3 regions of the Blautia sp. HA9023 genome follow, and region 2 is predicted to be linked to each of the others. Evidence: a T-box and tRNA genes for the amino acid it is inferred to sense, from the RefSeq annotation. Region 2 holds a T-box; the other regions hold tRNA genes.
What was found. The T-box of region 2 lies ahead of thrS (threonine--tRNA ligase). A T-box ahead of a tRNA ligase gene usually reads a tRNA of that ligase, here a tRNA-Thr.

Region 1 (2,252 bases), 450 kb from region 2:
TTCAGGACAAGATAACAATTATAAAAAACGTGTAGATATAAATAACAAACATTTATACCTACACGTTTTTTAGTATAACTTATAACTGGCAAGTCTCCATTCGCTGCTTATTGCTTTTCACAACCCTGCCGGGGAAAATCCCGCTTTATCGAATGAAATTTGTCATAATCTTCGGCTCTGTCTCAGGCGCCTCAATACCTGCCTTTTTACCGGCTTCAATGCATTTTAAGAGCCATGCCATATTATTGCCTACTGTACGCATGATCTGAAGGCCCTCAGCGTCTTTTTTGACGTCATCCGGGGTGTTACCGTGAACCATTGGCCAGTAGTTTCCGGATACAACCGGCATCTGATGGTAGGTGAAATATTTGATCAGTACATCCAGAGTTGCAGTAGTACCGGCACGTCTTGCGGAAGCGACTGCTGCGGCTGGTTTGTGGATCATATCTTTTCCGGCCTTGGAAGCGAATTTATCCATGAATTCAATGATCTGACCGGAAGGAGAAGCCCAGTAAACCGGAGAGCCGACAACAAGGGCATCAGCCTCTTTCATAATGGCTGCTGCGGCAGCAACGTTCTCCGGGGAAGGATCGCCAGCCTGGAAAATTTCTGCCTCCACTCCATTTTTCTTTAAGGTTTCTGCGATTTCTGTAAGTGCTGTATAGGTGCAGCCTTCTTTTCGCGGACTGCCGTTCAGTAATAAAACTTTCATTATTAATATCATCCTTTCATATGAATTTTCAGCGGCTGACTATAGTTGTTCAGGAAAAAACTGCATCAAATCCGGCTCATCGGAGTAAATTGTCCGACGTACATTGGTTTGATGTTTATTTCCTCCGGATTACAATAGTCTCTGGGGCCGCTACACTTTCAATTATATACAGCGGAAAAATAATGTCAATGTTGGAAAAAAACAGAAAAGAATTTTCAGGACAATGCTTCAGAGCGAGAATGAGAACCCTCGGAAAGCCTTATTTTACAAGGGTTTTCGTCCTGTTTTACGGCTTTGTAAAAAAAATTGAAATTTTTCAAAAAAAAGCTTGCAATTATGAAAAAGGTATGGTATTATTTAACTCGTCGCTGAGGGAAATACGAAACAGCGAAAAATAAATAAGAAATATGGCTCCATGGTCAAGCGGTTAAGACACCGCCCTTTCACGGCGGTAACAGGGGTTCAAATCCCCTTGGAGTCACTTAAAACTAAATTGGATATTCATTTGACTCGATTCAACATTTGGTGTTTAATACGCCGATGTGGCTCAATTGGCAGAGCAGCTGATTTGTAATCAGCAGGTTATCGGTTCGAGTCCGATCATCGGCTTTTTGGACCTTTAGCTCAGTTGGTTAGAGCAACCGGCTCATAACCGGTCGGTCCTGGGTTCGAGTCCCCGAAGGTCCATTTTATAAGTTTTATATTTTGCATGGCCCAGTGGCTCAGTTGGTTAGAGCGCCGCCCTGTCACGGCGGAGGTCGAGAGTTCGAGTCTCTTCTGGGTCGTTCATATTTGGGGTCTTAGCTCAGCTGGGAGAGCATCTGCCTTACAAGCAGAGGGTCATAGGTTCGAGCCCTATAGGCCCCATTTTTGAACAATTTAATTGAATATGCGGGTATGGTGGAATAGGCAGACACAAGAGACTTAAAATCTCTCGGGGGCAACTCCGTGCCGGTTCAAGTCCGGCTACCCGCAGTATCAGTAAGATTCCTATTTTCGGGAATCTTTTTTTGTGCCATAAGATTTATTGACAGAAATGGGAAAATATTCCTAGTGTGTTGGTAGGGATATTGACAAGGTTATTTTCCCATGATAGAATCCTGACAGTTATAAAACGAATTATTTTGTCCGATTAACTGAATCAAGTAAGTCCCCTGCTTCTATTGTGGAAAGCAATAAGCTGTGGAGGGGGACTTTGTTGTCGGTACAATATACATGGAAAGAATATAAGGAGAAATCAGAAAATGCTGAATCAGTTTTCAAGAACAGAATTATTAATTGGAAAAGAAGGAATGGAAAAGCTGAAAAATTCCAGAGTTGCAGTATTTGGAATTGGCGGTGTAGGCGGATATACGGTAGAAGCCCTGGTAAGAAGCGGTGTTGGAACACTGGATCTGATCGATGATGACAAAGTATGCCTTACCAATATCAATCGCCAGATTTATGCGACAAGAAAGACTGTAGGAAAATATAAAGTTGATGTGGCCAGAGACCGTATCCTTGAAATCAATCCGGATGCAGTTGTAAATATCCACAAGAC
Region 2 (2,252 bases):
ACGGGCATGTCATCGGACGAAGTGCGTAAACCTCTTTGTCCTTTTCCTCGTCCCCAAGTACGAACATGCCGTCTTTGTAATGATCCCAGTGTCCGGAGATCTTGTAGAGATCACTCTTTGCCATCAGAGGAGTTTTTGTTCTTACATAGCCACGTTTTGTCTCCTCATCCTCGATCCAGCGCTGAAGCTCCTGCATCATGATCACACCGTTTGGCATGATAAGCGGAAGTCCCTGTCCGATTACGTCTACTGTTGTGAAGATCTTCATCTCACGGCCAAGTTTGTTATGATCGCGTCTCTTAGCCTCTTCCATCTGCTCCAGATGCTCTTTCAGCTCATCCTTTGTTGCATATGCAGTTCCGTAGATACGTGTGAGCATTGCGTTTTTCTCGCTTCCTCTCCAGTATGCGCTGGAAGAAGAAAGAAGCTTGAATGCTTTGACTCCTTTTACGCTCATCAGGTGTGGTCCTGCACAGAGGTCTGTCCAGTCTCCCTGGGAATAGAAGGAAATCTCCTCTCCCTCCGGAAGATCCTCGATCAGCTCTACCTTATATGGCTCATTTTTCTCTTTGAAGTATGCGATGGCATCCTCACGGGATTTTGTGAAACGCTCAATCTTTGCGCCTTTTTTGATGATCTTCTTCATCTCTTTTTCGATGGCATCAAGATCCTCACGGGAAAATGGCTCGTGGTCGAAATCATAGTAGAATCCTGTATCAATGGATGGTCCGATGGCAACCTTTGCCTCCGGATACAGATTCTGTACAGCCTGTGCCATTACATGAGATGCTGTATGACGGAGAACTGCAAGGCCCTTCTCATCTCTTGCTGTAAGGATGTTAAGCTCACAGTCATCCTCAAGGACTGTACGAAGATCTACAACCTCTCCGTTTACTTCTCCTGCACATGCAGCACGTGCAAGGCCTTCGCTGATGTCATATGCGATATCGATCACTGATCTTGCTTCTGAGTATTCTTTTTTTGAGCCGTCTTTTAATGTAATAATCATGATTGTTTCTCCTTTCGTTTTCAACGAGTTTCTATGATACACAGTGCATTTTCCTGTACCGGAGATCTTTTCCCGGAAAATACTGTGGAGTAATTTTCTCCGGAATAAAAAAATCCCTTACAGTACATCACGCACTGTAAGGGACGAGTTTATTCATTCTCGCGGTTCCACCCTGCTTGCTCCATATAAACAGATACCTGTCAAATACAAAGCCTCTCAATTATGATGATAACGGAATCACCGGACCGGATTGGGGCCACTCGGAGGTAGTTTTCAACTGTTTCCCGATAAGATGTTTCCAGCACTTCACATCTCTCTCTGTAACATTTCACAGTTTACTCGTCTCGTCAACGTGTTTTTATTTCTTTTTCTGTGGTTCATTATAAGCGCAGCATTTTTATTTGTCAACGCATGTTTAAAAAAAATTTTCACAGATTTCCCATCATTTTATCCTTGATGATTGCCAGAATTTCTCTTGGAATGTAGACCAGAAGACGCCAGCTTCGATATCTGGAAGGTACCATAACAACTTCCCGGAAGCCGCATTTCCTTGCAATAGCTGCTCCTCTCCATACATGAAAATTGTTGGTCACCACGCCTATGGAACAATCTGTGGTTCCGATCTTCCTGCGGCTGAATTCCAGATTCTCCTTCGTGCTGGTGGACTCTTCTTCCAGGATCAATCTGTTCCCCTCTATCCCATGTCCGATGAGATAACGGTACATGGCCTCTGCCTCGGAAATGTTTTCTCCGTCACCTTTTCCACCGGAGAGAACTGCCCTTGTGCCAGGATTCTCCTTAAGATAAAGAAGAGCCCTTCTGGCTCGTTCCAGAAGGGCAAGTGTCATCCGTGTTCCGTCCACGTGGGCACCTAACACGATAATGTAATCCAGATTCTTCTTTACACTCATTATCTTCCGCAGCAGTATTTGTATTTCTTGCCGCTTCCGCATGGGCACGGATCGTTTCTTCCGACTTTGTGTGGTTTCACAACTGTGCCGGATTTCTTCTGCTCCATGTAGAGAGCTTTCTTCTTCTCTTCTGTGAAAATCTTGTCCCACTGAGGAAGGTTGTAAAGCCAGTCAGCCTTGGCGTCTACCATGTTCTTATAGAGAGCTTCTTTATCAAATGCAAGGTTAACCTTGGTGTTCTCATCCATAGTCTCGATCGGGTTCGGAACCTTCAGGCTGTCGTTGATTCCGTCAAGGAAACCAACCATAGTCATAACATCCTGACCGTATTT
Region 3 (2,252 bases), on a different contig from region 2:
TGTGGATCCTGGATGGAGAAATTCCGTACTCTTTGGCTTTTGCCATGATCTTATCGAATACACGAAGTCTGTCCGCTGCGTTCTTCGGAATTCCACTGTCATCACTTAACAGTGCAATAACCTGCCAGTCCTTATTTTCCTCCTGCGCCATAATTGGAAAGATCTTATCAATCTTATCTCCCTCACCAGATACAGAATTAAAAAGTCCCGGTCTTTTACAGAATTTATACGCCTGCGCCAGAACATCTGCACTGGGGCTGTCTACAGAAATCGGAAGATCTGTTACTTCCTGGATACAGTCGATCATCCATTTCAGAGTTTCAACTTCCTGTTCTTCCGGAACAGATGCACAACAGTCAATAAACGTTGCATTCGCTTCTGCCTGTTTTCTTGCACGATCCTTGATAAATTCAGCGTCTCTGTTGGCGATTGCTTCTGCCACGGAAGGAATCGAACCATTGATCTTTTCGCCAATAATAATCATTTGCTACACCTCCTGAAGTTTTCTTTCCGACAAAACGTACAGTCCATGAATCCCCCGAAACATGCTGTAGTTTTCTAACTGTCTTTATTGTAGCAGATACTTTTTACAATCTACATACTCTATAGCGTGGAGTTTTCACGCTTCTTTTCATACAATGTGTAGGATAGCCGTGATGTATTTTTGATACGAAAAAAGCACTGTCATTTTGACAGTGCTCTTAAAAAGTAGTGAGGCATCGGGGATTCGAACCCCGGACAACTTGATTAAAAGTCAAGTGCTCTACCGACTGAGCTAATACCCCATATTAAATTATATGCTTGGTTTAGCATTAAAACATGCCCAGGCTTTTTCGAACCAACCGTTCGAAGAACCTAGCATTAAAACATGCCCAGAGCCGGAATCGAACCAGCGACACGAGGATTTTCAGTCCTCTGCTCTACCAACTGAGCTATCTGGGCATAAGTAGCGGGGACAGGATTTGAACCTATGACCTTCGGGTTATGAGCCCGACGAGCTTCCAGACTGCTCCACCCCGCGTTATTAAATGTTAAAAGCCGATGATCGGACTCGAACCGATAACCTGCTGATTACAAATCAGCTGCTCTGCCAATTGAGCCACATCGGCATTTAAGTGGATGGAGAAGGATTCGAACCTTCGAAGGCGGTGCCAACAGATTTACAGTCTGCCCCCTTTGGCCACTCGGGAATCCATCCATAATCTATGGGACCTATAGGGCTCGAACCTATGACCCTCTGCTTGTAAGGCAGATGCTCTCCCAGCTGAGCTAAGATCCCATATTTAATTCATTACAGCTAAGCTGTAACGACCCAGAAGAGACTCGAACTCTCGACCTCCGCCGTGACAGGGCGGCGCTCTAACCAACTGAGCCACTGGGCCATTTAAGGTTTGTACCTTAAAAACTACATACATGCTTGTTGATGGTTAATCAAACTTCTTGAATCAATTCTTAACCTGCGTTTCTTGGTCAAGCCCTCACCCGATTAGTAACAGTCAGCTCCATGTGTTACCACACTTCCACCTCTGCCCTATCTACCTCGTCGTCTTCAAGGGGGTTTACTTCTTAAAGAATGGGATATCTCATCTTGAGGGGGGCTTCACGCTTAGATGCCTTCAGCGTTTATCCCTTCCGGACTTGGCTACCCGGCCATGGCTTTGGCAAGCCAACCGGTCCACCAGCGGTCCGTCCATCCCGGTCCTCTCGTACTAAGGACAGCTCCTCTCAGATATCCTACGCCCACGCCGGATAGGGACCGAACTGTCTCACGACGTTCTGAACCCAGCTCGCGTACCGCTTTAATGGGCGAACAGCCCAACCCTTGGGACCTACTACAGCCCCAGGATGCGATGAGCCGACATCGAGGTGCCAAACCACTCCGTCGATGTGAACTCTTGGGAGTGATAAGCCTGTTATCCCCAGGGTAGCTTTTATCCGTTGAGCGATGGCATTCCCACTTAATACCACCGGATCACTAAGCCCTACTTTCGTACCTGCTCCACCCGTCGGTGTCGCAGTCAAGCTCCCTTCTGCCTTTGCACTCTTCGAATGGTTTCCGTCCATTCTGAGGGAACCTTTGGGCGCCTCCGATACCCTTTCGGAGGCGACCGCCCCAGTCAAACTCCCCGCCTGGCATTGTCCCACCGCCGGATTACGGCGGCTGGTTAGAAGCCCAATATCACAAGGGTGGTATCCCAACAGCGGCTCCATAGCAACTGACGTCACTATCTCTCAGCCTCCCACCTATCCTG

Region 1: it encodes a tRNA-Thr, which carries the amino acid that the T-box ahead of thrS (threonine--tRNA ligase) is inferred to sense. The anticodon was not compared.
Region 3: it encodes a tRNA-Thr, which carries the amino acid that the T-box ahead of thrS (threonine--tRNA ligase) is inferred to sense. The anticodon was not compared.

The regions. Positions count from the first base shown of each region.
Region 1 is NZ_JBWLUR010000008.1:317,329-319,580, forward strand. It holds gene AC04Q6_RS11485 (flavodoxin family protein) at 146-712, opposite strand; tRNA gene AC04Q6_RS11490 (tRNA-Glu) at 1,122-1,193, shown strand; tRNA gene AC04Q6_RS11495 (tRNA-Thr) at 1,249-1,321, shown strand; tRNA gene AC04Q6_RS11500 (tRNA-Ile) at 1,326-1,399, shown strand; tRNA gene AC04Q6_RS11505 (tRNA-Asp) at 1,424-1,497, shown strand; tRNA gene AC04Q6_RS11510 (tRNA-Val) at 1,507-1,579, shown strand; tRNA gene AC04Q6_RS11515 (tRNA-Leu) at 1,604-1,687, shown strand; gene AC04Q6_RS11520 (tRNA threonylcarbamoyladenosine dehydratase) at 1,957-2,252, shown strand, end outside.
Region 2 is NZ_JBWLUR010000008.1:770,054-772,305, reverse strand. It holds gene thrS (threonine--tRNA ligase) at 1-1,009, opposite strand, end outside; T-box leader at 1,146-1,369, opposite strand; gene AC04Q6_RS13525 (YdcF family protein) at 1,438-1,920, opposite strand; gene AC04Q6_RS13520 (SEC-C metal-binding domain-containing protein) at 1,920-2,252, opposite strand, start outside.
Region 3 is NZ_JBWLUR010000006.1:997,172-999,423, reverse strand. It holds gene AC04Q6_RS08660 (methyltetrahydrofolate cobalamin methyltransferase) at 1-484, opposite strand, end outside; tRNA gene AC04Q6_RS08655 (tRNA-Lys) at 713-785, opposite strand; tRNA gene AC04Q6_RS08650 (tRNA-Phe) at 870-942, opposite strand; tRNA gene AC04Q6_RS08645 (tRNA-Met) at 948-1,021, opposite strand; tRNA gene AC04Q6_RS08640 (tRNA-Thr) at 1,037-1,109, opposite strand; tRNA gene AC04Q6_RS08635 (tRNA-Tyr) at 1,117-1,198, opposite strand; tRNA gene AC04Q6_RS08630 (tRNA-Val) at 1,207-1,279, opposite strand; tRNA gene AC04Q6_RS08625 (tRNA-Asp) at 1,309-1,382, opposite strand; rRNA gene AC04Q6_RS08620 (23S ribosomal RNA) at 1,467-2,252, opposite strand, start outside.